2 linked regions of the Actinomadura rubteroloni genome follow. The protein of the gene in region 1 interacts with the protein of each later gene in a pairwise test. Links are inferred from orthologs where the notes say so. Each region holds a gene or a part of one and is shown in the gene's direction. Other genes may lie near its edges.

Region 1 (14,482 bases):
CGGGCCTATGGCGGCGAAGATCTCGTCTTTGTCGTCGGCCAGTTCGTGGAGCGTGCCGCGGGCGACGGCGAGCGATGCGCGGGCCAGGAGTTCGAAGCCCGCGTGCAGGGAGCCCTGGCGGCGCATCTCGTCCGCGACGCGGGCGTAGCGGCGTTCGGCGGCGTCGAACCGGCCCGCCGCCACGTCCAGCGCGGCCAGCGCGGTGCCGGTCGCGGTGGTCGCCTCCGGCATCGCGTACCGGGCGGCCAGGTCGGCGGCCTCGGCGGTGCGGCGGGACGTTCCGTCCGGGTCGCCGGCCAGGGCGGCGGCGCGTGCGAGGCTGAACGTCCCGAACCAGCGGACGGCCGGCAGGTCGTGTTCAACGCCGAGATCGGCCAGTTCGCTCGCGATCGCGTCCAGGCCGGAGCGCGGGCGGACGATCTCGCTCGCCAGCGTCGTCAGCGACAACGCCCGCAGCGCGGGGTCGCCGAGGCGGCGGGCGAGCACGACGGCCTCCTCGGCGGCGGCCCGCGCGGACGCGTCGCCCGTCCCGGCCAGCTCCGCCGCGTAGGCCGTGAGCAGGCGAGCACGCGTCACAACGTCCGCACCGCTCGCGCCGCCCGTGCCGCTCGCACCGCCCGTGCCGCTCGCACCGCCCGTGCCGCTCGCACGGCCCGTGCCGCTCGTGCCGCTCGTGCCGCCTGCACTGTTCGTGCCGCCCGCACCTCCCGGGCGGCCCGCGTTGTCCGTGCCGCCCGTGCCGCCCGTGCCGCCCGAACCGCCTGTGTCGTCCGCGTTGTCCGTGCCGTCCGCACTTCCGGGTCGGCCCGCACCCCCCGGGCGGCCCGCGGTGTCCGCGCTGCTCGTGCCGCCCGTGCCGTCCGGGCGGCCTGCGCTGGTCGTGTCGCCGAAGTTCGTGCCGGGAGTGCCGTTCGGGGTGGGCGTGGCGAGCAGACGTCGCAGGGTTGCGACGGACTGTTCGTCCACCGTTCCGTACGGGCGGCGCTGCCACGGGGTCGGCTCGGTCCAGGCGGTGAAGGCGGCGATGAGCAGGTCGTCGCGGTCTCCGGCGAGCGCGACGGCCCGGTCTCGGGTTGCGCGTGCGGCCGTCAGGTCGCCCGCGCGGGTTTGCGCGCGCAGCAGGCGGCACAGCAGCGCGACGTGCTCGGCCGGGTCGTCGTCGGAAAGAGAATCCAGGGCGCCGGTGAGCAGGTCCACCGCTGTTTCGTGGGCGTACCGGTCCTCCGCCAGTTCCGCCGCCCGCACCGCGTACCGGACGGCGCGGTCGGCGGTCGCGGCCGTCCCCGCCGCGCGGAAGTGCCGGGCTAGCGCCGGGACGTCGCCCGGCTCGATCCGCTCCAGCGCCGCGCCGAGCCGCGCGTGCATCCGGCCGCGCCGCAACGCGCTGAGGTCGGCGGTCATCGTGTCGCGGACGAGCGCGTGCGCGAACCCGACCCGTCCCGGCGCGGGCTCGGTGAGCAGGCCCGCGAGGATGCCGGCGTCGAGGGCGTCCAGGACCGCGTCCTCCCCGGCGTCCGCCGCCTCGATCAGCACGTCGGCGCGGACGTCGTCGCCCGCCACCGCCGCGAGCCGCAGTACCGCGACCGCCGGTTCCGGCAGCCGTGCCAGCCGCCGCCGCAGGACGTCCCGGACGCCCTCGGGCACCTCCGACAGCGCGACGAGCGCGCCCTCGGAGTTGCGCAGCCGGACGCTCTCGCGCACGTAGAACGGATTGCCGCCGGTGCGCTCGGCGAGCGCGGCGACGGTGGCGTCGTCCGCGCCGCCCTCGCCGGCGACGAGTTCGGCGACCGCGTCGGCGGACAATCCGGACAGCGGCAGCCGCAGCGGGGACCGCCGGGCCAGCGCGGCGAGCGTCCCGGTGAGGCGCTCGGACTCGTCCGCGCGGAACGCCCCGACCACCAGCAGCGGCGCGTCGGGCGCGGTCGCGGCGCCGTCCAGGAGGGCGAGCGTGGCGGGATCGGCCCAGTGCAGGTCGTCCAGGAAGACCGCGAGCGGACGGTCACCCGCCGCCGCGCCCAGCCACGCCCAGACCGCCCGGTGCAGCCGGAAACGGGCCGTCGCGGCGTCGCTCCGGTCGGGGCGCGGCGTGTCGGACAGCAGCGGGTCGAGCGCGTCGCCCGGCGGCGGAACGTCCGCCGCGACCTGGCGCAACGCCTCCGCCCACGCCCACGCGGGCGGCGCCCCGGCGTCCTCCGGGCAGCGGCCGGTCGCCGTCCGCCAGCCCGCCGCCGCGAGACGCCGCGCCAACTCGCCGAGCAACGCCGACTTGCCGATGCCCGCCTCACCCATAACGAGTGCGATCCGCAGCCCGCCGCCCCGCGCGTCCCCGGCCGCGCCCAGCAGCGCACCGAGTTCGACGTCCCGCCCGACGACCCCCGACCCCGCCACGCCCACACCGACGGCGCCGCCGTACGCACCATCGCGGTCAGACGCACTACCGCCGTACGCGGCGGCCAGCGCAGGCGGCGCGCCGCTGCCGCTCTGCGCGCTGCCGCTCTGCGCGCTGCCGCTCTGCGCGCTGCCGCTCTGCGCGCTGCCGCTCTGCGCGCTGCCGCTCTGCGCGCTGCCGCTCTGCGCGCTGCCGCTCTGCGCGCTGCCGCTCTGCGCGCCGCCGGGCGTGGTGGCCGGGGCCGTCGACTCGACGCTGTCCGCGCCGCCGCCGACGGCGCCGCCGCAGTGTGCGTTACCGCTGCGCGCGGCATTGCCTTGCGCGGCGTTGCCGGGGGTGGCCGGGTCGGGGGTTGTGCCCGTGAGGATGGCTTGTTCTAGGTGGGTCAGGGCGGGGCCGGGGTCGAGGCCCAGTTCGTCGGCGAGGACGCGGCGGGCCGAGCGCAGGACGGCGAGGGCGTCGGCGCGGCGGCCGGACGCGTCCAGGGCCAGGGCGCGCAGGCGCCAGCCTTCTTCGCGCAGGGGTTCGTCTTCGGTGAGGCGGGCGGCTTCGGCGACGGCGTCCGTCGTGTCGCCGGCGCGCAGGGCGGCGGCGACCCGCAGTTCGCGTGCCGCCGACCGCAGGTCCGCCAGGCGCGCGACCTCCGGGGCGGCCCACGGCTCGTCGGCCGCCTCGGCGAAGGCCGGGCCGTGCCAGAGCGACAGGGCTTCGTCCAGGAGGCGGCGCGGGTCTTCGGCGTCTCGGGCGGCGCGGACGAGGGCGGCGAAGCGCCAGGCGTCCACGGCGTCGTCCGGCAGGCGCAGCGCGTAGCCGGGGGGCGCGCTGACCAGGAGGCGGGCCGGGGCGCGCGGCGGACGGTCCGGTTCCAGCAACCGCCGCAGGTTCGACACGTACGCCTGGAGCGACGCGAGGGCCTTGGCCGGGGGCTCGCCGCGCCACAGGTCGTCCACCAGCCGGTCCACCGGGACGACCGCGCCGCGCGCGGCGACGAGCAGCGCCAGCACGGCGCGCTGGCGCGGGCCGCCGAGCGGCACCGGCGTGCCGCCGACCGCCGCCTCGAACGTCCCGAGCACCGTGAGCACGACCATCGCCGGTCATCGTAGGCGGCTCCCAGTGGATTCCAAGCGCCCGGTCCAAGCCGGTTCCAAGCGGCCCGGACGAGTCTTCTCACCAAGCCGCCGAAACAAGGAGAACCCGATGACCGTCACCGCACCGACCCTGCACCCCGGCAGCCGCGCCATGATCATCGTCCACCGGGCGTTCCGCCGCGAGACCCGCGTCCTCGGCGAGCTGATCGCCGCCGTCGCGCCGGGCGACGTCCGCCGCGCACGCGTGCTCGCCGACTTCCTCGACCAGTACCGGGCGGGCCTGCACGTCCACCACACGGGCGAGGACGAGCTGTTCTGGCCGCCGCTGCTCGCCCGCGTGGACCTGGACGCCGACATCGTCCTGCGCATGGAGGAGCAGCACCGGCACGTCGCCGCGACGCTGGAGGAGGTCGCCGCGCGCACCGCCGCCTGGCGCGACGGCGCGTCCGCCGCCGCCCGGGACGCCCTGGTCACCGCCCTCGCCCGCCACCGCGCCGCTCTCGTGGAGCACCTGGACGACGAGGAGCGCCACCTCCTCCCGCTCGCCGAACGCCACCTCACCGACGAGGAGTGGGCGTCGACGGGCGAGCACTTCATCGAGCACACGCCGAAGCTCCAGGCACTGCTGTTCCTCGGCCTGGTCCTGGAGGACGCCGACGACGACGAACGCGCCCTCATGCTCGGCGGAATGCCCGCCCCCGCCCGGTTCCTGTGGAAGGCGATCGGACGCCGCCGGTACGCGAACCACGTCCGGCGCATCCGCCACGACGACGCGCCGTCCCGCCTCGGCACCGCGCTCGCCGTCGTCCTCGGCGGGTTCATCACCTACATCGGCCTCGCCTACCTGGTCGCGCCGGGCGCGAACGCGCCGTCGTTCGGGCTCCCCGCCTGGCCGCACGGCGACGCGGCGGCGTTCCTGACGGTGAAGGGCGTCCGCGACCTCGCGTCCGGGCTCATCACGTTCACGCTGCTGGCCCGCCGCGAGCACCGCGCGCTCGGCTGGACGTTCCTGGCGATGGCGGCCGTCCCGCTCGGCGACATGCTCACCGTCCTCGGCAACCACGGATCGACGGGCGCCGCGCTCGGCATCCACGGGCTGACGGCGCTGGCCGTCGCGGCGACGGGCGCGCTGCTCGTCCGCTCCACCCGCCGCCGCTGAGACGGTGTCAGCCGGCCAGCTCGCCGAGCAGCGCGAAGGTGCGGCGGCGGGCCGCGTCGCCCGCCAGGTCGCTCTGGGACACGACGACCTCGGTGGCGCCCGCGTCGAAGTAGCGGCGGATCTCGGCGGCGAGCGCGTCCTCGTCGCCGAGCGCGACCAGCTCGGCCGCCCGCTCCCGTCCCTCCAGCGCGACGACCCGCTGGTAGGACGGGATGCGGTCGTAGAACGCGAAGTGCTCCTCGGCCGTGGCGCGGGCGGCGTCCAGCTCCGCCGCCGGGACGACCGCGCCCGGCAGGAAGGCGACGACGCGCGGCGCGGGACGTCCGGCCGCCTCCGCCGCCGCCGTGATCGCCGGGACGATGTGCTCGCCGAGCGTGCGCGGGCCCGCGAGGAACGGGAGCGTCCCGTCGGCCAGCTCCCCGGCGACGCGCAGCGCGTGCGGGCCGAGCGCCGCGACCAGCAGCGGCGCCGGGTCCGCCCCCGCCAGCGGGACCGGCCGGACGGCCCGCGCGGTGATCGTCTCGCCCGCGAAGTCGACCGTCCCGGTGTCGGCCAGCGACCGCAGGACGGTCAGGAACTCGCGCAGCCGCAGCGCCGGCCGCTCGTGCTTCAGGCCGAACGCGGGCTCCACGATCGCGGGCGCGCCGAGCGCGAGCCCGAGCTGGAACCGTCCGCCGGTCGCGGCCTGGGCGGTCTGGGCCTGGGCGTTCACCAGGATCGGATGCCGCTCGAAGATCGGGACGGCGGACGTTCCGACGCGCACGTCCGGGACCTCGCGGCCGACGACGGCGGCCAGGCCGATCCCGTCGTAGTCGAACCGCTGGCCCCACCAGACGGAGCGCAGACCGGCGTCCCGGGCCTCGCGGGCATGGGCGACGACGCCGTCCACGGCATTGCCGGACTCGGGCGGATAAAGCACGACACCAAGGCTCATGGTCGCGCCAACACCGACGCTTAGTCGACTATTCCTATCAAATTGCTTCGGGATCGCGCGCCGGGCAGTTCGCCGGGCAGTGCTCCACGTGCCGCGCGAGCCGCCGGACGAACGACGTCAGCATCCGGTCCACCACGAGCTGCGCGACCGGGCCCGTCCCCGGCACCTTCGGCTCGAACTCCGCCGTCCAGCGGATCCGCGTGTTGCCCGCGCGCGGCTCCAGGTACACGTCCGACCGGTAGTTGCGCAGCGGAAGCCCCGCCAGCGCCACATATCCGTAGTGGGACGGCGGGTCGAACGTCACCACCCGCTCGCGCACCAGCAGCACCTTGCGCACCGCGCCGACGCCGTTGCCGGTCCCGTCGCCCGCGCGCGTCCGGTGCACCTTCGTCGGGAACCGCCCCCAGGAGTTCCACGCCGCCGCGACGGCCAGGTGCTTGAAGATCTCGGCGGCGGGCGCGGTGGACATGGCGGAGGTCTCGAACGTCAACGTCATGGCGGCTCCCCGGGTACGGACCAAGCCGACGTAACCATGTCCGGGGACGGCCCACAAGCGAGTCCGCGGTTTGTGGGCCCCGATACAGCGCCGGGGTCAGGCCGTCGGCACCACGAGGAACGCTTCGGCGAGCCGTCCGGCGGGCAGCCCGGCCCGCTGCGCGTTCGCGGTGAGCCATTCGCGTACCATCTCCGGCAGCCGGTCGCCCATGTGCTCGGTCTGGCTCGCGTGCGCCCGCAGCGCCTTGATCTTGGTGTCGAACTCGTCGGTCACGTCCACGTGGTGGTCGGCGGACGGGCCGGCGCTCAGCCACACCTCACGGGCCGTCCACGCCTCCAGCTTCTCTTCGGCCAGCAGCTCGGGGAACGCGTACGGGTTGCGCGCGTCGGGGTAGACGGCGTCGAGCGTCGCCGAGCCGACCGCCCGGTGGTCGGGATGGCTGGGCGAAATGCGCGTGTAGTCCCGGTCGGGGCTGGACGTCAGCACCCGGTCCGGCCGCACCTGGCGGATGACGCGGGCGATGTCGCGGCGCAGCGCGAGCGTCGCCTCGACCCGTCCGTCGGGGTAGCCGAGCCAGCGGACGTCGCGCACGCCCGCCACCGCCGCCGCGGCCTCCTGCTCGGCCCGCCGCATCGGGGCCATCCGCTCGCGCGGCACGTCGTCGTCGAAGCCGCCCGCGTCGCCGTCGGTCACGAGCAGGTACACGACCTCGATGCCGCGCGCGGTCCACCGCGCGACCGTCCCGGCCGCGCCGAAGTCCACGTCGTCGGGGTGGGCCATCACCACGAGGGCCCGGCTGATCTCGGAGTCGTCCAGTACGTTCGCCACCCGGCCAGCCTAGAAGGCGCCCCCGACAGAAGCGCGGGACGGGCGGACGGACGGAAACCGTCGGTCCCGGCCCGTAGACTCGACGGCGATGTCGAAGACCGAAGTTCATCCCCTGCTGGACGGCCTCAACCCGCAGCAGCGCGCCGCCGTCGAGCACGCCGGATCACCGCTGCTCATCGTCGCGGGCGCCGGGTCGGGCAAGACGCGCGTGCTCACCCACCGCATCGCCTACCTGCTCGCCGAGCGCGACGTCCACCCCGGCGAGATCCTCGCGATCACCTTCACCAACAAGGCCGCGGCCGAGATGAAGGAGCGGGTGGACGCCCTGATCGGCCCCCGCTCGCGGGCGATGTGGGTCATGACGTTCCACTCGGCGTGCGTGCGGATCCTGCGCCGCGAGGCCAAGCGTCTCGGGTTCCCGACGAGCTTCTCGATCTACGACCAGGCGGACGCGACCCGGCTCATGGCCCTGGTCTGCCGCGAGCTGGACCTGGACCCCAAGCGGTACCCGCCGAAGTCGTTCAGCGCCCAGGTCTCGAACCTGAAGAACGAGCTGATCGACTACGAGACGTTCAAGTCCCGCGCGTCCACCCACATGGAGCAGACGCTCGCCGAGGCGTACGAGATGTACCAGGCGCGCCTCCAGCAGGCGGGCGCGATGGACTTCGACGACCTGATCATGATGACGGTCAACCTGCTCCAGGTGTTCCCCGAGGCCGCCGAGTACTACCGGCGCCGGTTCCGGCACGTCATGGTGGACGAGTACCAGGACACCAACCACGCGCAGTACGAACTCGTCCGCGAGCTGACCGCGCCGGTCGAGGGCCTCGGCGCGGCCGAACTGTGCGTCGTCGGCGACGCGGACCAGTCGATCTACGCGTTCCGGGGCGCGACGATCCGCAACATCCTGGAGTTCGAGCGCGACTACCCCGACGCGAAGACGATCCTGCTGGAGCAGAACTACCGCTCCACCCAGACGATCCTGTCGGCGGCGAACGCGGTCATCGAGCGCAACGCCGACCGCAAGCCCAAGCGGCTCTGGTCCGACCAGGGGGAAGGCGCCCGGATCGTCGGTTATGTCGCCGACAACGAGCACGACGAGGCCGCGCACGTCGCGCAGGAGGTCGACCGGCTGACCGACTCGGGCGCGGCGCGTCCGGGCGACGTCGCGGTGTTCTACCGGACGAACGCGCAGTCCCGTGTGTTCGAGGAGATCTTCATCCGGGTCGGGATGCCGTACAAGGTCGTCGGCGGCGTCCGGTTCTACGAGCGCAAGGAGGTCCGCGACCTGCTGGCCTACCTGCGCGTCCTCGCCAACCCCGAGGACACCGTCAGCCTGCGCCGCATCCTCAACGTCCCCAAGCGCGGCATCGGCGACCGCGCCGAGGCGTGCGTCGAGGCGCACGCGTCGCGCGAGCGGATCTCGTTCTGGCAGGCGCTGCGGCTCCCCGAGGACGTCCCCGGCATGGCGACGCGGTCGATCAACGCGGTGCGCGGGTTCGTCACGCTGATCGACGGGCTGCGCGAGCTGGTGCCCGCCCGGACGCCCGCCGAGATCGTGGACGCGGTGCTCACCCGGTCCGGCTACCTGGAAGAACTGGCGAACTCCAAGGACCCGCAGGACGAGACGCGCATCGAGAACCTGCGCGAACTCGAGTCGGTGGCCCGCGAGTTCGAGGATCGAAACGAGGAGCGCGTCGAGGACGGCGACGCGACCGGCCGGCTGGTCGAGTTCCTGGAGCAGGTCGCGCTGGTCGCCGACGCGGACTCGATCCCGGGCGGCGCGAAGACCGCGCCCGTCCCGCCGGGGGAGCGGCCCGCCGAGAGCGACCAGGGCGTCGTCACGCTGATGACGCTGCACACCGCGAAGGGCCTGGAGTTCCCGGTCGTCTTCCTCACGGGCATGGAGGACTGCGTCTTCCCGCACCTGCGCGCGATGAGCAACCCGAAGGAACTGGAAGAGGAACGCCGCCTCGCCTACGTCGGCATCACGCGCGCCCGCCAGCGCCTGTACGTGAGCCGGGCGTCGATGCGCAGCTCGTGGGGCACGCCGCAGGTGAACCCGCCGTCGCGGTTCCTCGCCGAGATCCCGACGGCGCTGGTGGACTGGGTGCGCAAGGAGCCGTCCCGCCCCTCGGCCCTGACGGCCGCCGCCGCGCGCGGCTTCGCCTCCGGCCCGGGCAACCGCGCCGTCCCGTCCCTGACCCCCGGCGACAAGGTCACCCACGACGCCTTCGGCCTCGGCACGGTCGTCGCGGTGGACGGCGAGGGCGACAAGGCCGCGGCCAGCGTCGACTTCGGCGGCGAGTACGGCGTGAAACGCCTGGTCCTGCGCTTCGCCCCGGTCGAGAAGCTCTGACCTCATCCGGCCAGGTGCGGCGCCCCGGACGCGACTAGCGTTCGGGGCACCGCACCTCCAGGAGGAGGCATGGCCGGACGACCGTTAGGCCCGTACATCGGCCTGAGCTACGGGCATCTCATCTCGACGACCCCCGGCGTCGTCGTCACCCGCGACCGGTGGGCGGTGCATCCGCTCGCCTTGGAGCGGCCCGACCACGGCCGCCGGGACGAGCCCGTGCGCTGCGCGACGTGCGGCAGGACGTTCACCGTCCGCGTCCTGTCCCTGGACCGGACGCTGCGCCTCCGCCGGACCCTGCGCGCGTCGGCGATCACCGGCCTGGCGCTCTCCGTGCTCTGCGCCGCGCTGCTCGCCGTCGCCGGCGAGGGCGCGGTGCCGGTCCTGGCGTTCCTCGCGTCCGTCGGGGCGGTGACCGCGCTCCTCACCGCGATGCGCCTGCGCCTGGAGGTCGGCGCGACCCCGCGCCGGCCCACGCTCACCCGGCTGCGCGGCCACCGCGTGCTGCCCGGAGCCGGCGAGCTACCCGCGTGACTCGCCGCGCCACCAGCGGGTGAGGGACTGCCACCAGGAGCGGCGGGGCTCGGGGGTCCACGTCGGAGTGGGGGCCGGGGCGGGCGTGGGGGTCGCGTACTGCCGGGGCGCGGGGGCGTGGACCGGGGGGAAGCGGACGGGGAGGGACGCCAGGGCGCGGTGGAAGGGGCCGGGGCGCCACGTCAGCTCGTCCACGGGGACTGCGAGTTCCAGGTCGGGCAGGCGGTCCAGCAGGCGTTCGAGGGCCACGGACGCGATGAGCCGGGCGTGGCCGCGCGCCGGGCAGGTGTGGGGGCCGGCGCTCCAGGCCAGGTGGGCGCGGTTGCCGGTGCGCGGGCCCGACTCCTTGGCCGGGTCGGTGTTGGCGGCGGCGAAGCTGATCACGACGGGCCGGCCGGCGGGCAGGTGGACCCCGCCGATCTCGACGTCCTGGACGGGGTAGGTGACGCCGTAGTTGGCCATCGGCGGGTCCGTCCAGAGGATTTCGTCGAGCGCGTCCTCGACGGGCAGGCTCCCGCCGGACAGGTCGCCCGCGAACCGGTCGTCCGACAGCAGCAGCCGCAGCCCGTTGGCGATGAGGTTCTGCTCCGGCTCCGTCCCGGCGCCCTGGAGCACGATGAGCTGGTGCATCAGCTCCTCGTCGGTGAGCCGCGCGGGGTGGTGGATGAGCCAGGACGTCACGTCCGCGCCCGGATGCTCCTTCTTCAGCGCGACGAGGTCCGCGACGGCCCGGGTCAGCTCGGCGTTGGCCTTCTCGGCGTCGATGCCGTCGAAGATGCCGCTCATGCCGTAGACGAGCCGGTCGCCGATGTCGGGCGGGCAGCCGAACATCTCGTTGAACACCAGCAGCGGCAGCGTCTTGGCGTACTGACCGAGCAGGTCGGCCTCGCCGTCCGCGCAGAACCGGTCGATGAGACGGTCCGCGTTGCGCTCCACGTAGCCGCGCAGCGCGCCGGTGTCGACCCGGTCCAGGCTGTCGGTGACGGCGCGCCGCAGTCGCGCGTGGACCTCGCCGTCGGTGAACAGGCAGTTCGGCCGGTACATCATCATCGGCAGCACCGGGCAGTCCTCGGGCACCGTCCGCTGCCACTCGCGGGCGTCCTTCGGGAACGTCGCGGGGTCGCGCAGGACGTCGAGCGCGGCCTGGTAGCCGATGACGAGCGTCGCCGGGACGCCGGGCGCCAGCTCGACGGGCGCGGCGGGGCCGTACCGGCGCAGTCCGGCGTAGACGGCGCCGGGATCGGCGGCGAACTCCGGCCCGTACAGGGCGGCGCGGTGGTCGACGGGGCAGCCGGACGGCTCGGCGGGGGTCACGCGTGCTCCTGGGGGGCGTCGGCGGCGAGCAGGTGGTGGACGAGCGTGATCAGCGCCCGGACCGACGACGCGTGGTCGCGCGCGTCGCAGGTGACGAGCGGTGTGGACGGAAGCAGGTCGAGGGCCTCGCGGACCTCGTCGTCGGGGAAGACCGGCGCGCCGTCGAACCGGTTGACCGCGACGGCGTACGGCAGGCCCTGCCGTTCCACGAGGTCGATGACGTCGAACGACGCCTCCAGCCGGCTCGTGTCCACGAGGATCAGCGCGCCGTACGCGCCGCGCGCCAGGTCCTTCCACAGCGGGGTGAAGCGCTGCTGGCCGGGGACGCCGAAGAGGTAGAGGACGATCCGCTCGCCGATCGTGATGCGGCCGAAGTCCATCGCGACGGTCGTGGTCGTCTTGTCGCGGGCGCCGGTCAGGTCGTCGACGGGCGCGCCCGCCTGCGTCATCGTCTCCTCGGTGCGCAGCGGGCGGATCTCCGACAGCGTCCCGACGTAGGTCGTCTTGCCGACCGCGAACGGCCCCGCGACCAGCAGTTTCACGGCCGTCCGGACCGTGTCGGGGAGGTGGAGCGCGTGCTCAGAGGCGAGCGCGGAGTCCATCGAGCACCTCCTGCAAGATCTCGATCTTGGACGGTTCGTCGGCGGGGCCGGGGACGCGCGGCGAGAGGTGCCCGCTGTCGACCAGGTCGGACACGAGCACCTTGGTGACGCTGATCGGCAGCGCCAGGTGCGCGGCGATCTCGGCGACCGACAGCGCGCCGTCCCGGCACAGCGCGGCGATCCGGCGCTTCTCGGGGGTGAGCCCGGCGGCGGCGCGTCCGGTTCCGGCCACCAGCGTGACGAGGTCGAAGATGTTGCGGCTCGGATGGGCCCGTCCACCCGTCACGACGTGCGGCCGGACGAGCGCCCGACGGCTGCGGCGCGCCGTCACGCCGCGCCGCCGACGTGGCGGGGCGGGCTCGTCAGCTCCCCGCCGAGCCGCTGGACGAGTTCCTGGAGCCGGAACGAGACGGCCTCCATGTCCACGTGCAGGCTCGCCGACACCGCCAGGTACGCGCCCGGACCTGCGGCGACGAGGAAGACGTACCCGTCGTCGAACTCGCTGACGGTCTGCTGCCACACGGTGTCGGGCGTGCCGCAGAACTCGGCGGTGGCGCGGGCGAGGGACTGGAGCCCGGCCATCCCGGCGGCCTGGCGCTCGGCCTCGTCCCGGTCGATCCGCGCGGAGTGCGCGACGAGCAACCCGTCGGCGGAGAGCAGGATCGCGTACCGCGTCTCCGGCATCCGGAGGGCGTCGTCCAGCATCCAGCCCAGCTTGTTGTCGAAGACGTCGTTCATGGCCGGAGGTTCTCCCCTTCGCTTGCGGGCGGGTCGCTGTCGGGCGGGGCCGTGGCGCGGCCGGACCGGGTGCCGCGCTGCCAGGCGCCCATGCCCGCCGCGACGTCCCGCGCCGGACGTCCCGGCCGGGCCGGCGCCGGTCCGCTCAGGCCGCTCGTCTCGGCGGGCGCGGCGCTCACGCGGCGGCGCTTCACCAGGCCGCCCGGGGTCGTCCGCGTCCGGTCGGCGGGCTCGGGGGCGGTATGGACGGGTGCGATCTCGTCCGGGACGCGCGTGAGCAGGGCCGTCGGCAGGAACACCACGGCGCGGACGCCGCCGTAGGGCGACCGCGTGTCGACCGACACCGAGAACCCGTACCGCGCGGCGAGCAGGCCCGTCACGGCGAAGCCGACCTGCGGGGGGTCGCCGAGGGCGTGGACGTCGATGCGGCGCCGTCCGCCGAGGGTGCGGGTCGCGCGTTCCAGGTCCTCGCCGTCCATCGCGACCCCGGCGTCGTCGATCATGATCGCGACGCCGTTGTGCGCCTGCTGGAAGTTCACCTCGACCGGCGTGCTCGGCTGCGAGTGCCGGGCGGCGTTGTCCAGCAGCTCCGCGAGCGCGAGCACCACCGGCTCGACCGCGCGGCTCACCACCGCGACGCCCACCTCGGACGTCACGCGGACGCGCAGGTAGTCGCGGATCCGGGACGTCGCGCCGCGCACCACGTCGGTGAGCGACGACGCCGACCGCTGCTGCCCCGGCCAGGACCCGCACAGCACCGCCGTGGCCTGCGCGCGGCGGCCGAGCTGGGCGTTCATGTGGTCGATGCGGAGCAGGTCCTCCAGGACGGCCGGGTCGTCGTGCCGCTCCTGCATGGCCGAGATCGCGACCTGCTGCTCGTTCGCCAGGCTCTGGACGGCGCGCATCATCGCCCGCAGCGTCGCCGTCGCCGACTGCTCCGCCTGCGTCCGCGCCCGCGCCACGAGGTCGGCGGCCAGGTGGAGGACCGCCTCCAGCTCGTCGGCGCGGCCCGGCCGCCGGTGCAGCGGGCCGGGGACGGGCACGGGATGGTCGCGCGGGACCTCGGCCAGCGCGGGGAGGCGCGTGGTGACCAGGTGGCGCAGCTCGTCCTCGCGCAGGCGCATCTCGTAGGCGAGCACGTCGTTGCGCTGCCGCAGGCGCGCGGTGATCTGCCGCTGGCGCAGGAGCAGGACCGCGACGGCGGCGAGCCCGGCGGCCAGGCACGCGAGCGCCGCCGTCAACAGGGTTTGGTCCATCGGTTCCTCGTGAGCGAAGGCGGTCCGCGCCGGGGACTATGCCCGCGGCCGCGGGACGCCCGGACGCGGGATTTCCGCAATGCCGGCCGGAGAACGCCGTGCGCGGCGTGGCCATTTCGCGTCGACGGGCGGGCGGACGGGTGGGGTGGTCATCAAGCTGTCCGTTTTGTATCGGGTTGGGAGTGTTTGGCCGGTGTGCAGTGGCCAATGCGGGGGTGGGAACTCCACGGGGTCCCGAGAGCAGGACGGCAGCATACGGCACTCGCGTGATTACGCAAGGGCCTTCCATGGCGCGGCGGCGTCGGTTATTCTGGACCGCTCAATCGCGGGATTCCGCCGTTAGCCACGGCGGTCGGCGGCCAATTCGTGCCGTCTTGGCATTTACTCGCCGGTTCCTGATGCATTGCCGGGATGGGGCACCTACACTGCCCTATTCGAGAGCGCCGCTTTCGGTGCGCCCGAGCAAGTCGGGGACGGCTTCCCGGTATTGCCGGGCGTCCCCCGTCAAGGAGGCCCGCATGAGCCAGGATCAGATCCTCGTCCTCGGCGCCGACGGCGGCGACCGCCACGCCGAGGACGCCGAACTCCGCGCCCGCGGCCCGGCGGCGCGAGTGGACGTCCTCGGCGTCGAGGCGTGGGCGGTCAGCGACCCCGACGTCCTCAAGAGGCTGCTGACCGATCCCCGCGTCTCCAAGAGCGCCCACCGCCACTGGCCGAAGTTCCCCGACGAGATCGTCGGCATCTGGCCGCTGGACCTGTGGGTGGCCGTCCAGAACATGTTCACCGCG
Region 2 (14,383 bases), on another replicon or contig:
CCTCGGGGATCGACAGCAGCGCCTGCGTGACCTGCGACTCCCGCGTGATCACGCCGCTGGTCAGGACGGTGTTGCGGTGCCGCAGGCGGCCGTTCTGGCGCAGCAGCTCGTCGATCTCGGCGCGCGCCCGCCGGATCCGCCGGGTCAGCCGGACGTGGACCAGCAGCCCACCGGCCGCCAGGCCGACGAGGAAGGTGGCGAGGGGGATCCCGACCGCGTGCGGCGCCGCCAGCAGCGCGCACGCCGCCAGCACCAGCGCGAAGGCCACCCCGAGCGGCGGCCGGTGCGCGTCCACCCAGTCCAGGGCGGCGTTGACGGGCTTCGGAATCCTCACGCCTCGATCTCCTCCACGTTGTCGCCGGACGTGCTCAGTCCCCCGGGGCGGCCGAAGGGCCGACGGACCATGAACGACGCGGACCCGGGGAGGTGTTCCGGCCGGGACGGAGGCGCGCGTCACCCTCGGCCGTCGCCCGCGCCGTCGCGGGCCGGCCCGTCCGGCCGCTCCGCGCGTCGCCGGCGAGCCGTCGCGGGACCCGTCGCACGGGCCCTCGCACGGGCCGCGGGCGGGGACGCCGAGAACCCTAACAGCCGCGCGGGTCCCGTCCGACGGGGCGCCGGATGCCGAGGTCGGGATGCGACAGAGGTCCGGGCCGAATATCGTTGACGGATATGAGCAATCACTTTGACGTCGTGGTCCTCGGCGCGGGACCGGGCGGGTATGTCGCCGCGATCCGGTCGGCACAGCTCGGTCTCAAAACGGCCATCATCGAGGAGAGGTACTGGGGCGGCGTCTGTCTGAACGTCGGCTGCATCCCCTCGAAGGCCCTCCTCCGCAACGCGGAGCTGGCCCACATCTTCACCACCGAGACGGAGAAGTACGGGATCTCGGTCGACGGACAGGTCTCCTTCGACTACGGCGTCGCCTACCAGCGCAGCCGCCAGGTGTCGGAGAAGCTCGTCAAGGGCGTCCAGTTCCTGATGAAGAAGAACAAGATCACGACCTTCGACGGGCGTGGAACGTTCACCGACGCGAACACCCTCCAGGTGGACCTGGCCGGCGGCGCGTCCGACACCGTCACCTTCGACCACTGCATCATCGCGGCGGGCGCCCACACGCGGCTGCTGCCCGGCACGTCGCTGTCGGAGCGCGTGGTCACCTACGAGGAGCAGATCCTCTCGTCCGAGCTGCCCGGGAGCATCGTCATCGCGGGCGCCGGGGCGATCGGCGTCGAGTTCGCCTACGTCCTGCACAACTACGGCGTGAAGGTCACCATCGTCGAGTTCCTCGACCGGATGGTCCCGAACGAGGACGCCGACATCTCCAAGGAGCTGTCGCGCCGGTACCGCAAGCTCGGCATCGAGGTCCTGACCTCCACCCGCGTCGACCAGATCGACGACTCGGGCGAGAAGGTCAAGGTCACCGTCACCGGCAAGGACGGCGCCCAGCAGGTCCTGGAGACCGACAAGGTCCTCCAGGCCATCGGGTTCGCGCCGAACGTGGACGGCTACGGGCTCGACAAGACCGGCGTCCGGCTCACCGAGCGCGGCGCGATCGACATCGACGCGTACTGCCGGACGTCCGTCCCGCACATCTACGCGATCGGCGACGTCACCGCCAAGCTCATGCTCGCGCACGCCGCCGAGTCGATGGGCATCGTGGCCGCCGAGACGATCGCGGGCGCCGAGACGATGGCGCTCGACTACGTCATGATCCCGCGCGCCACCTACTGCCAGCCGCAGGTCGCGAGCTTCGGGTGGACCGAGGCGCAGGCCAAGGAGCAGGGCTACGACGTCAACGTCGCCAAGTTCCCCTACAGCGCGAACGGCAAGGCGCTCGGCCTCGGCGAGGGCGACGGGTTCGCCAAGATCATCTCCGACAAGAAGTACGGGGAGATCCTCGGCGCCCACCTGATCGGCCCGGAGGTCACCGAACTGCTGCCCGAACTGACGCTCGCGCAGCAGTGGGACCTGACCGTCCACGAGGTCGCCCGCAACGTCCACGCGCACCCGACGCTGGGCGAGGCGATCAAGGAGGCCGTCCACGGCCTGGCCGGGCACATGATCAACCTCTGACCCCACTTCGGACCGCAGTGCCCGCCCGACGGCCCGCACTGCGGTCCGAGACGCGTCCGGGGGTTTGTCCGACCCCGGCACCTCGGCATTTAGGTGCGTCCGGGAGCATGTGCGCATGCGATCCGACGACGAGTTCGGCTTCCTTCGCCTCGACGGCGCCGCCAACGTCCGTGATCTCGGTGGCCGGCCCGTGCCCGGCGGCGCGGTGGCGGCCGGGCGGCTGCTGCGCGCCGACGCGCTGAACGCCCTCAGTGACCCCGACCTGGAGCGGCTCGCCGGGATCCGCACCGTGGTCGACTTCCGCAGCGACCACGAGGTCGCCACGAACGGCGCGGACCGGCTGCCGGACGGCGCGGAACTCGTCCACCTGCCCATCGACGGCGGCGACCTGGAGGACTTCTACAAGGCCGTCACGGCGGGCGACCCGCTGCGGCAGCGCGAGGTCTTCGGCGGGGGGCGCACCGAGCGCGTCCTGGTCGCGGTGAACCGCAACTTCGTCGCCGACGACGCGCAGCGCGCGGCGTTCGCGACGACGCTGCGCCTGGTCGCCGACGCCGGACGGCTCCCGCTCGTGTTCCACTGCACGGCCGGCAAGGACCGGACGGGCTGGATGGCGGCGATCGTCCTGACGATCCTCGGCGTCCCGCGCGCCGACATCATGGCCGACTACCTGCGGTCCAACGAGTACCACCGGGACCGGTGGAAGAAGCTGCTGGACCACCTCGGCCGGTCCGGGCAGATGGAGGAGCCCGAACTGCTGCTCCCGCTGCTGGAGCAGCGTCCCGAGTACCTGGAGGCCGCGTTCGCCGAGGCCACCGCCAGGTACGGGTCGTTCGCCGGGTTCCTCGCCGACGGGCTCGGCGCGGACGAGGAGCTGCTCGCCGCCGTCCGCGCCGGGCTGACCGCCTGATCCGGGCTCAGTCGCGCAGCAGCTCCGTCAGCTCGCCGAGCGCGTCGTGCAGGTGGTCGACCAGCTCCGACGGGTCGGGGACGAGGTCGCGGCACGTGATGATGCCGACGTCGATCGTCCCGTCGTAGGAGAAGACCGTGATGTTGAGGCCGCCGCTGAGGTCGGTGACCAGCGAGACCGGGTAGTAGGCGAGCACCCGCGCGCCCCCGAGGAACAGCGGGAACTGCGGGCCCGGCACGTTGGACACGATGAGGTTCAGCGGACGCATCCCCGTCATCGGCGCGGCGAGCAGGGCCAGCTTGGTCGCGGCCCCGGCGAACGGCGCCGGGACGAGCGCCGACAGGTCCCGGACCCAGCCGCCGGACTCGGTGAACCGCCGCTTCATCCGGTCCATGTCGGCGCGGACGGCCGTGAACCGATCGGCGGGGTCCGCGACGTGGGTCGCGAGCGGCGCGGCGAGGATCGAGGTCATGTTGCCCTCGGCGGCCTCGTCCGCGCCCCGGTCGGGCCGGCGCAGCGAGATCGGCACGCCCGCGACGAGCGGCCCGGCGGGCAACTCGCCGCGCTTGTCCAGCCAGGTGCGCAGCGCGGTCGCGCACAGCGCCATGACGACGTCGTTGACGCTGCCGCCGAGCGCCCGGCCGACGCGCTTGACGTCGTCCAGCGGCAGTTCGCCGAACGCGACGGCGCGGCGGGCGCCGATGGGACGGTTGAACGGCGTCGGGGGCGCGGCGGGCGTGTCGGCCGCCGGGTGCTCCCTCCGCCCGAGGACGCCCCGGGCCAGCCGCGCGACCCGCCCGACGCCCGGCAGCGACCCGACGCCCGGCACGTCGTCCAGGAGCGGGACCGACCGGACGACCGACAGCGCCGACGCCAGCGGGTGCCCGGCCATCCGCAGCAGCCCGTCGCGCATCATCTCGGCGGTGCCGGGGGCGCGCTGCGGCGCGGTCTCGTCGGCGGGGACGTCCCGCTCGTCCGGCGACAGGTCCAGCAGCGCGGCGAGCGCCTCGGCGGCCATGACGCCGTCGATCGCGGCGTGGTGGACCTTCATGTAGACGGCGGCGCGCCCGCCGGCGAGCCCGTGGATCAGCACCAGCTCCCACAGCGGACGGGACCGGTCGAGCGGACGCTCGTGCAGCGCAGCGACGAGCCGGGCGAGCTGCTCGTCGTCGCCGGGCCGGGGCAGCGTGACCTCGGAGATGTGCCGCGCGGGGTCGAACTCGGGATCGTCCTCCCAGTACGGCCGGTCCAGCCCGAGCGGGACCTGGACGAGCCGGCGCCGCAGCGGCCGGGGCGCGAGATGCGCGCGGCGGCTGATCAGGCCGGCGAGCGCGGCGGCGGTCAGCCGCCCGCCGGGGCAGGTCGCCGGATCGACGACCCCGAGCCCGGCGATGTGCGCGCGGGTGGTGTCCGTCTCGGCATTGAGGAAGACGGCGTCCACGGAGGTGAGCTGGCTCATGAGCTGTCCCGTCTCATCGGCTGTGGGCCACCTCTCCAGGAAGTACGGCGTACCCGGCGGTAGGTCAATGGCGGCAGGGAGGACGTAACCGGGACTTAACTGGACGAATCGCGGCGTTCACCGGAGTCCGGCCGCACGCCCGCTTCGGGCGCTCACCACCTGCAAGATCAATAACGATCGGGAACGTCCGGGCATTCCCGGTCGCGGTGTGGCGTGCGCCATTACAGTGGAGCCCCATGACACGACCCCTCGCGGAGATCATGGAGGCGGGCTGGGCGGAGGCCCTGGCGCCGGTGGCGGACCGGATCGCGGCGATGGGCGATTTTTTGCGCGCCGAGGTCGCCGCCGGACGCCGTTACCTGCCGGCGGGAGCGAACATCCTGCGGGCGTTCCAGCAGCCGTTCGCCGAGGTCCGCGTGCTGATCGTCGGGCAGGACCCGTATCCGACGCCGGGGCACGCGGTCGGGCTCAGCTTCTCGGTCGCCCCCGAGGTCCGGCCGCTGCCGGGCAGCCTGGTCAACATCTTCCGGGAGTACGGGAACGACCTCGGGCTGCCCGCGCCGTCCACCGGGGACCTCACGCCGTGGACGCACCAGGGCGTCCTGCTCCTCAACCGCGCGCTGACCGTCCTGCCGCGTAAGCCCGCGTCGCACCGCGGCAAGGGCTGGGAGGCCGTCACCGAGCAGGCCATCCGGGCGCTCGCCGCGCGGAACCGGCCGCTGGTCGCGATCCTGTGGGGCCGGGACGCGCGGGACGCCAAGCCGCTGCTCGGGAACGTCCCGGCGATCGAGTCCGCGCATCCGAGCCCGATGTCGGCCGACCGGGGCTTCTTCGGCTCCCGCCCGTTCAGCCGCGCCAACGCCCTGCTGGAGCGGCAGGGCGCGTCGCCGGTGGACTGGAAGCTGCCCTAGCCCTCGTCCGGGACGCGGCGCAGCATCGCCGCGAACTCGCCGTCGCGGGGACGTTCGGGGTTCTGGCCGAGCGGGGTCAGCCGCCGCTCGCCGTGGCTCCAGTAGACGCCCGGCGCGCACGGGTCGTCGGCGGCGGCGTGCATCTCCGCGACGACCTCGGCGAACACCGGCAGGACCGCCTGGACGGCCGTCGAGGTGATCGGGTAGAGCAGCAGCGTGCTGTGGCACGGGACGCCGACCAGCGCGCCGTGCTCGTTCGGCGGCGGGAGGAACTGGTCGACCTCGCTGAGCAGCGCGGACACGTACCGGTTGCCGGGCTTGGTGACGACCCGCACGTTGCGTCCGGGCAGGAGCGGCTGGTCGCGGACCTCGACGTCGGCCAGCTCGCGGTCGTGCGTGTTCGTCATGACGTACCCGAGCCGCCGCAGCCCGAGCAGCCCGGCGCGCGCCCGCGTCAGCGGACCGCCGTAGCGCGGGTGCTCGATCATCACCATCGCGTCGAAGTGGTCGCCCGCCGGGACGACGACCAGGCCCTCCCGGTCGCGCGGGGCGAGCTTCGGGACGATCCGCAGCCGCAGCAGCTCGCGCACGTCCCCGAACAGCTCCATCTCCCCCACCGCGAGGAACGCGCGGTCGGCGATCTCGCGGATCCACGCGTCCGCCAGGCGCGGCCAGCGCGCGGGCTCGGCGCGGGCGCAGCGCTCCAGCAGCGTCCAGGTGGTGGCGCGCGCCTCGGACCGGCCGACGGGCAGCACGACCTCGGAGGTTCCGCCGTCCAGCCACCCCGACGGGGCCACCACCGGCAGCAGGTCGCGGATGAGCGCATGCACGTCCGCAGCCACGTCCAGCGGTTCCACGCTCATCGCCGCCTCCTTTCTCGTCCGTGCCGGGCCACGGGTCAACCCTCTCAAAGTTCGGGGGCCCCGCGGGACCCCTCGGAGTGACCGTATCGCCGACGGCCCCCGCCGGGGCGCGGATCCCGCCCACCCTGTCGCCGACCGGCCGCCGCTCAAGTACGGTGCTTCCATGTCCGAAATCGTGTACCCGCCGGTGATCAAGACAGCGCTCGCCCTGTTCAAGGCGCTGAACATCAGGTTCCGCCTGGAGGGGACCGAGCACGTCCCGGCGGCTGGCGGCGCGGTGCTGGTGAGCAACCACGTCAGCTACCTGGACTTCATCTTCGCGGGCCTCGCCGTCCACCCCGCCGGGCGCCTCACCCGGTTCATGGCGAAGAAGGAGGTCTTCGACAACCGGATCTCCGGACCGCTCATGCGGGGCATGCACCACATCCCGGTCGACCGGGACGCGGGCGCCGCGTCGTACAAGGCCGCGCTCACCGCGCTGAAGGGCGGCGAGATCGTCGGCGTGTTCGCCGAGGCGACGATCAGCCGGTCGTTCACGGTCAAGGAGATCAAGAGCGGGGCGGTGCGGATGGCCGTCGCCGCGGACGTCCCGCTGCTGCCCATCGCGATCTGGGGCCCGCAGCGCATGTGGACGAAGGGGCGCAAGCGGCGGCTGCTCCAGCGGAACGTCCCCGTCACGATCCTCATCGGCGAGCCGATGTACCCCAAGCGCGGCGACGACTACGCGCAGGTCACCGCCGACCTCCAGGCCCGGATGGGCGAGCTGCTGGAGAAGGCGCAGCGGGAGTACCCTGAGGAGCCGACCGGTGACGATCGGTGGTGGCAGCCCGCCTATCTCGGCGGCACCGCCCCGACGCCCGAGGAGGCGGCCGAACTGGACCGCAAGGAGTCCGAGGAGCGCGCCGCCCGCCGTGCCGCGCGCGCCGACGCCGAACGCCGCGAGGGTGATGCCGCCTGAGCGGGGCGGGCATGGCTAAATCGGTGGACGACCCGGCCGCCTCGACTCGATCATCGAACCCATGACCGAACGCCCGCGGGAGTTCCTGCACCTGGTGGAGGCGCCCGAGGTCGCGACGGCCTCCGGCGCCGACCTGACGCTTCCCGTGATCCTCAGCGTGGACGACACCTGCTCGCCCGCCGACGTGATGGGGATGCTGTCGATGCGGCCGTTCGCGTCCGGCGACCAGCCGTGGTCGCGGTCGGCGCGGATCGAGCACGTCCGGGCCGACGCGCCGCTGCGTCCGGAGTCGGCGCGGGTGCTGCGCTCGGCGCGCGACCGCGACCGCGACACCGTCCTCGCCGAGGGCGAGGGCTGGACGCTGCTGGCGAGCCGCTGGAAGCACGGCAACGCGCACGTCGCGGTGTCCGCGGAGAGCGAGGAGCTGGCCGAGGCGATCCTGGCCGAGTCCGTCCGGGACGCCAGCGACCCGCCGCGCACCGACGAGCAGAACGTCGAGATGGGCTTCTGGCACATGGGCGCGCACGGGCCGGTGCGCACCGAGCGGGCCATCAGCGCCGACTCGTGGGCGCAGATCCGCCGCAACTACACCGCGCCCGTCGCCTCGGCGCTGGACGACGTCATGGCGCTGCGCCGCGAGGACGTCGCGGGCCGGCTGCTGCTCCTGCACGGCCCGCCCGGCACCGGCAAGACGACGGCGCTGCGGGCGCTCGCGCGGGCGTGGAGCGGCTGGTGCCAGGCCGACTGCGTCCTGGACCCCGAGTCGCTGTTCGGCACGCCGAGCTACCTCATGGAGGTCGCGGTCGGCGAGGACGACGACGAGGAGCGCCGCTGGCGGCTGCTCATCCTGGAGGACTGCGACGAGCTGATCCGCGGCGAGGCCAAGCAGTCGACCGGGCAGGGCCTGTCGCGGCTGCTGAACCTCACCGACGGGATGCTCGGGCAGGGCCGGGACGTCCTGGTGGCCATCACGACCAACGAGGACCTGGCGCGGCTGCACCCGGCGGTCGTCCGTCCGGGCCGGTGCCTGGCGCAGATCGAGGTCGGGCCGCTCACCCGGGCCGAGTCGCTGGACTGGCTGGACGACGCCGTCCCCGATCCGGACATCGCGGCCGACGGCGCGACGCTGGCCGAGCTGGCGGCGCTGCGCAAGGGCGAGCACCGGCCGAAGCCCGAGACGCCGGCGGGTGCGGCGACGGGCTTCTACCTGTAGTCACTTCGCGGCGGCCTGCCAGAGGCACGCGTAGGCGTGCCGGAGGCTCGGCAGGTCGTGCGCGGGGTGCGGGAACGGGACGCGCAGGTCGAACGGCTCGGGCGCGTCCGGGGACGGGATCGAGCAGCGCAGCCAGAGGCCGAGCCGGTCCAGGCCGAGCGGGCGGACGTCGGGCGCGGGCTCGCCGAGTTCCGGCAGCAGGCGGCGCAGTTCGGCGCGGTGGCAGCCGTCCAGGTGCGCGAGCACGCCCGCCTCGATGGCGGCGAACGGGTCCGGGCCGGCCTGGGCGAAATCCTCGGGTTCGACGGTCGCGCTGCCCCAGGGGTCGTCGACCTCGATCTGGGCGACGTCCAGGGTGAGCAGGACGTGGTCGCCGCCGTCCGTGCGCGCGAGGTCGAGCAGTTCGGGACGCGGGTGGAGGCGGGCGAGGCGGAGGGCCGCGTCCCGGCGGGCGGCGGGCGGGACCTCGCTGATCCAGCCGTGCAGCCAGGCCCGTCCGCGCACCCGGTCGGGGAACGGCACCGGCGCGACGTCGGAGATCCGCAGCGTGGCGGGCAGGTCCGCGTTCCCGACGAGCGCGGTCGCGACGGGCGACGCGGCGGGCAGGAGCAGCAGGGGCGCGCCGTCCTTGCCCGCGGCGTGCGCGGGAATCGGCGCGTACGGGACGCCGGGCGTGACGAGGACGCCGCCCGCCACCCCGTAGGCGAGGGTGCGCGCGCGTTCGGCGGGGGACGGCCCGCTCACGGTCCGCTGCTGGTCCACGGAATCCTCCCATTGAGTTAGGGTGACCTAAGTTAGGCTTACCTAACCACCGAAGGAGGACCATGAACAACCCCCGGCCGAAGGTCCGGCTGTCGCGCGCGCTCGGGATCCCCCTGACGCCGAAGAGCGTGCGGTACTTCGAGGCGCGGCCGTACCCGCCCGGCGTCCACGGGCGCGCGCGCAAGCAGGAGTCGGACTACAAGGTGCGGCTGCGCGAGAAGCAGCGGCTCCGGGCGCAGTACAACATCCGCGAGACGCAGCTCCGCAACGCCTTCGACAAGGCGTCCCGGTCCGGGGGCAAGACGGGCGAGGCTCTGCTGGTGGACCTGGAACGGCGCCTGGACGCCCTGGTCCTGCGCTCCGGGTTCGCGCGGACGATCTACCAGGCGCGGCAGTTCGTCGTCCACCGCCACGTGCTGGTGAACGGGCGCCGCGTGGACCGTCCGTCCTTCCGCCTCGCCCCCGGCGACGTCATCACGATCGCCGAGCGAAGCCGGAACATGGATCCGTTCCAGATCGCCGCCGCCGGCGCGCACGCCGACAACGTCCCGCCTTACCTGGACGTCCGCGTCGACGCCCTGACGGCCCACTTCACACGACTCCCCGAACGCACCGAGATTCCGGTCGTCTGCGACGAGCAGCTGGTCGTGGAGCACTACTCGCGCTAGAACCCCGCCCGCCCCGCGCGCCGGGCAACGGCACGCGCACTCGCTGTAGGCGGTGGCGTGCCGGGCGCGATGCCCGGCTGGACACGCGCGGCGCGGCGCGGCGCGGGCAGCGCGGGCGGCGTGACGGGCGTGGGCTGGGCAGCGCGCGGGTGGGCGGGCCGGTGGGGGTGGACGGGTCAGAGGAGGCTGCGGGAGGCGAGGACAATGCCGTCCTCGTCGCTGTAGAGCCAGTCGCCGGGGCGGAACTCCACGGTGCCGAACTCGACCGGCACGTCCACCGCGCCCGCGCCGTCCTTGGCGCTCTTGCGCGGGTTGGAGCCCAGTGCCTTGATGCCCAGGTCCAGGGTGCGCAGGGTCGCCACGTCGCGCACGACGCCGTTGATCACCACACCGGCCCAGGCGTTCGCCACCGCCGCCGCCGCGATCAGGTCGCCCATGAGGGCCGAGCCCGTCGAGGCGGCGCCGTCCACGACGAGGACGCGGCCCTCGCCCGGGGTGTTCAGGAGCTTCTTCACGAGACCGTTGTCGCGGAAGCAGCGGACGGTCGCGACCGGGCCGGCGAACGCGGTGCGCGCGCCGAACTGGCGGAACTGAGTTTCGCAGCTCCGCAGTTCGTCGCCGAAGTCGTCGATGAGGTCAGCGGTGGCGAAGGAGGTCATGACGGCAGCCTACCGATCGGTAACCGGCTATCCGCCGGGGGTGGGCGGGACGCCCTGCCACACGGTCAGGTCGAACGCGAGGTAGGCGGACGGCTTGTCGCCCGTCCCGCGCACCTCGACCAGCCCGACGAGCCCGCTCTCGGTCGTCACGCAGATCCTCTTGCCCTTGACGAGGTAGTCGTCGCCGAGGTAGTCGGCGTAGCGGGTGTTGTCGCGGCACGCCTCGTAGCCGCCGGGCTGGCCGGGCGCGAGCACCGACAGCCGGTCGCCCCACAGGGTGCCGTCGTAGCGCAGGTCCTCGCCGCCGCGGGACGCCTTCGGGTGCTTCGGGTCGTCGCTCAGGTTGATCGCGTAGCCGCTGGCCAGGTTGACGTTCGCGTAGTGCCCGAGCTGCGCGCCGACGCCGCCGGGCGCGGGCCTGGACGGGCCGCCGAGGTCGGGTCCGGCAGTCTGCGTCGCGGTGGACGACTCGTGCGCGGCGGGCAGGGACTCCGGCGGACGGTGCGCGGCGGCGCCCGGCGCGTCCCGCTCCCACGGCCGCAGGACGACCAGCGCCGCCGCGAGCACCACGATCACGACGCCCGCCGCCGCGAGCGCGAGCAGCAGCAGCCGCACGGCCGGGACGGGCGCGGCGGCCGGCACCGGCGCCCCGGCGGGCGGCACCGGCACGGGATCGAACCCCGGCCCGCTCGTCGGCGGCCCCATCGGACGCGGCGGCTCGGCCGAGTAGGCGGGGAGCCGGCGCGTGACGTCCTCGGGGAGCCAGCCCGCGCCGGGCGGGTCGGTGCCGACCTCCAGGGCGTCGAGGACGTCGCGCGGCGTCGGACGGTCCGCCGGGTCCTTGGCGAGGCAGCGTTCGACCAGGTCGCGCAGGCCGTCGGGGCAGCCGTCCAGCACCGGCTCCTCGTGGACGACCCGGAACAGCACCGCCTCGGCCGGCCCCTCGCCGAACGGCGTCCGCCCGGTCGCCGCGAACAGCACGACGCCCGCCAGCGCGAACATGTCGACCGCCGGGGTGGACGGCCGCCCGAGCGCCTGCTCGGGCGCCATGTACTGCGGCGATCCGATCCGCATGCCGGTGCGGGTGAGCGGGGTCGTGTCGGCGGCGCGGGCGATGCCGAAGTCGATGACGCGCGGCCCGTCGGGCGCCAGCAGCACGTTGGACGGCTTCAGGTCCCGGTGCACCACCCCCGCCGCGTGGACGGCCTGGAGCGCCTCGGCGACCCCGGCGAACACCGCCCGGACCGTCGCCTCCGGCAGCGGGCCGAGTTCCACGACCGTCTGCGCCAGCGACGGCCCCGGCACGTGCGCGGTCGCCAGCCACGGCTGCGGGCCGTCGGCGTGCGCGTCGATGACGGGCGCGGTGTAGAAGCTCTGCACCCGCTGCGCGGCGGCGATCTCCTGCTGGAAGCGGCGCCGGAACTCGGGGTCCTCGGCGAACTCGGGCCGCACGACCTTGATCGCGAGCTTGCGCCCGCTCTGCGTCGTGGCGAGGTAGACGCGGCCCATCCCGCCCGCGCCGATGCGGGCGAGGACGCGGTACCCGCCGATGAGCGGCGGATCGTCCGGGGTGCGGGGCTCATACACCGGAACGGGCGCTGGCATAGGGCCTCCAAGGGGGTGCGGCCCCCTGTTTCTACTAAAAACCACGGCTTCGCGCACGAAATGCGGCCGTGCTGTGACCCGGGCGATCCGTCAAGACGCGGCCAACATCCGTTCCGGACTGCCTGTTCGCCCCGGGTCCGCCGCCCGCACCGAACGTACGCTGGAGGACGGACGCCCGTCCGGACCGCGGACGGCCGACTCCGGCGGAAGCGCGCGGCATCGAGCGCGCCGTAGGCGAGCGGGAGGCACAGTGGGCGAGCAGGGCGGGGCGAGTGTCGAGGGCGAGCGGTTGCGGCGGCTGTCGGACGAGCACAGCGCGCACAACTACCACCCGCTGCCGATCGTGGTCGCGGAGGCGGACGGGGCGTTCGTCACGGACGTGGACGGGCGGCGGTATCTCGACATGCTGTCGGCGTACTCGGCCGTCAACTTCGGGCACCGCAACCCGCGGCTCGTGGCCGCCGCCGAGCGGCAGCTCGGGCGGGTGACGCTGGTCAGCCGCGCGTTCGACCACGACCAGTTCGGGCCGTTCTGCGCGGAGCTGGCCGAGCTGTGCGGCAAGGACATGGTGCTGCCGATGAACACCGGCGCCGAGGCGGTGGAGACGGCGCTGAAGACGGCCCGCAAGTGGGGGTACGAGGTCAAGGGCGTCCCGGCGGACCAGGCGAACATCGTGACGTTCGTCGGCAACTTCCACGGCCGGACGACGACGATCGTCAGCTTCTCCACCGACCCGGTCGCCAAGGCGTCCTACGGGCCGTACACGCCGGGGTTCCGGACGGTCCCGTACGGCGACGCGGACGCGCTGCGCGAGGCGATGGACGCGAACACCGTCGGCGTGCTGGTCGAGCCGATCCAGGGCGAGGCGGGGGTGCTGGTGCCGCCGCCGGGCTACCTGCGGGCCGTGCGGGACCTGTGCGACGAGCACGGCGCGCTGATGATCGCCGACGAGGTGCAGACCGGGCTCGGCCGGACCGGCGCGACGTTCGCGTGCGAGCACGAGGACGTGGTGCCGGACGTGTACGTCCTCGGCAAGGCGCTCGGCGGCGGGATCGTCCCGGTGTCGGCGGTGGTGGCCGACACCGGCGTCCTCGGGGTCTACAAGCCGGGCGAGCACGGCTCGACGTTCGGCGGCAACCCGATGGCCTGCGCGATCGCCCGCGAGGTCATCGCGATGCTGCGGACCGGGGAGTTCCAGGCGCGGTCCCGCGACCTCGGCGCGCACCTGCACGGACGGCTCGGCGCGCTGGACCTGGAGATGGTCCGGGAGGTGCGCGGGCGCGGGCTGTGGGCGGGCATCGAGCTGAACGGGCTGGCGCGGCCGGTCAGCGAGCGGCTGATGGAGCTGGGCGTGCTGGCGAAGGAGACGCACGACACGACGCTGCGCCTCGCGCCGCCGCTCGTCGTGGAGCGCGACGATCTCGACTGGGCGCTGGACCAGTTGGAGGCCGCGCTGAAGGCCTGACCTGCGGGGAAGAGCCGGGGGGCGGCCGGCTGTTCCAAGGGTGTGCCGCAAATTGTCCGACCTCGTCGGTATAAACTAGTCTAAACAGATCAATCCAAACCGACGACGAGGACGGTGGCCCGCGTGGGCCGACCCCTGACCCCCCTGGCGCTCACGGTGCTGCGCATGCTGTGCGACCGCCCCATGCACCCGTACGAGATGCAGCAGCAGATCCGCGACTACCACTACGACGCCGCCGTGAAGATCACGCACGGCGCGCTGTACCACTGGGTGGAGCGGCTGGCCGCCGCCGGGCTCATCGAGCCCGTCGAGACGAACCGCGAGGGGCGGCGGCCCGAACGCACGGTCTACGCCGTCACGACGTCGGGACGCGACGCGGCGCAGCTCCGCATGGCCGAGCTGCTCTCGCGCCCGAACCCCGAGTACCCGCTGTTCGGGACGGCGCTCGCCTTCGTCAACCTCCTGCCCGAGAGCGAGGTGGCCGCCCTGCTGCGGCGCCGCGTCATCGCGCTGGAGGCGGCGCTGGCGGGTCACCTCACCGTGCAGGAGGCGCACGACAAGCGCGGGCTGGAGCGTTACAAGGTCCTCGACCACGAGCTGACGATCGCCCAGCTCCTCACCGAGCTGGAGTTCTGCCGCGCGCTCGCCGACGACCTGGAGAACGACCGCCTCACCTTCAGGGACGCCGACGCGTCCCGCTCCCCCGAACCTCCCTCCACCGAGGAGTCCTGTTGACCAGATGGCGCGGAAACCCGTGGGCGATCCTCATCACCCTGTCCCTCGGGTTCTTCATGACGCTGCTCGACCTGACGATCGTGAACATCGCGATCCCGAGCA

What was found.
Region 2: the proteins of pcrA (region 1) and lpdA interact in binary tests that used the Escherichia coli proteins (3 or more experiments, as listed by UniProt). The link is inferred for Actinomadura rubteroloni from one-to-one orthologs.

The regions. Positions count from the first base shown.
Region 1 is NZ_MTBP01000002.1:1,732,748-1,747,229, reverse strand. What follows is about bases 6,648-9,617. They hold pcrA (DNA helicase PcrA), read left to right. Parts: upstream 6,648-6,982; coding sequence 6,983-9,253; downstream 9,254-9,617. Other genes in these bases: BTM25_RS19500 (hypothetical protein), read left to right, coding at 9,323-9,617; BTM25_RS19510 (PIG-L deacetylase family protein), read right to left, coding at 6,648-6,894. Outside these bases: BTM25_RS30025 (BTAD domain-containing putative transcriptional regulator), read right to left, coding at 1-3,477; BTM25_RS19525 (DUF4267 domain-containing protein), read left to right, coding at 3,587-4,636; BTM25_RS19520 (TIGR03564 family F420-dependent LLM class oxidoreductase), read right to left, coding at 4,644-5,570; BTM25_RS19515 (SRPBCC family protein), read right to left, coding at 5,608-6,066; more of BTM25_RS19510, read right to left, coding at 6,163-6,647; more of BTM25_RS19500, read left to right, coding at 9,618-9,784; BTM25_RS19495 (cytochrome P450), read right to left, coding at 9,773-11,098; BTM25_RS19490 (GTP-binding protein), read right to left, coding at 11,095-11,700; BTM25_RS19485 (DUF742 domain-containing protein), read right to left, coding at 11,678-12,031; BTM25_RS19480 (roadblock/LC7 domain-containing protein), read right to left, coding at 12,028-12,438; BTM25_RS19475 (ATP-binding protein), read right to left, coding at 12,435-13,694; BTM25_RS19470 (cytochrome P450 family protein), read left to right, coding at 14,213-14,482. UniProt on the Escherichia coli protein: A helicase with DNA-dependent ATPase activity. Unwinds DNA duplexes with 3'-5' polarity. Translocates on single-stranded DNA with 3'-5' polarity. Initiates unwinding more efficiently from a nicked substrate than double-stranded DNA.
Region 2 is NZ_MTBP01000001.1:2,228,874-2,243,256, reverse strand. The notes cover bases 1-2,871. They hold lpdA (dihydrolipoyl dehydrogenase), read left to right. Parts: upstream 1-669; coding sequence 670-2,073; downstream 2,074-2,871. Other genes in these bases: BTM25_RS09940 (tyrosine-protein phosphatase), read left to right, coding at 2,189-2,871; BTM25_RS09950 (hypothetical protein), read right to left, coding at 1-334. Also shown: more of BTM25_RS09940, read left to right, coding at 2,872-2,983; BTM25_RS09935 (WS/DGAT/MGAT family O-acyltransferase), read right to left, coding at 2,991-4,442; BTM25_RS09930 (uracil-DNA glycosylase), read left to right, coding at 4,679-5,353; BTM25_RS09925 (hypothetical protein), read right to left, coding at 5,350-6,216; BTM25_RS09920 (lysophospholipid acyltransferase family protein), read left to right, coding at 6,380-7,174; BTM25_RS09915 (DUF5925 domain-containing protein), read left to right, coding at 7,236-8,387; BTM25_RS09910 (DUF2470 domain-containing protein), read right to left, coding at 8,388-9,149; rpsD (30S ribosomal protein S4), read left to right, coding at 9,212-9,817; ribonuclease E activity regulator RraA, read right to left, coding at 9,994-10,476; BTM25_RS09895 (serine/threonine-protein kinase), read right to left, coding at 10,504-12,081; rocD (ornithine--oxo-acid transaminase), read left to right, coding at 12,332-13,546; BTM25_RS09885 (PadR family transcriptional regulator), read left to right, coding at 13,670-14,281; BTM25_RS09880 (MFS transporter), read left to right, coding at 14,278-14,383. UniProt on the Escherichia coli protein: Lipoamide dehydrogenase is a component of the glycine cleavage system as well as of the alpha-ketoacid dehydrogenase complexes.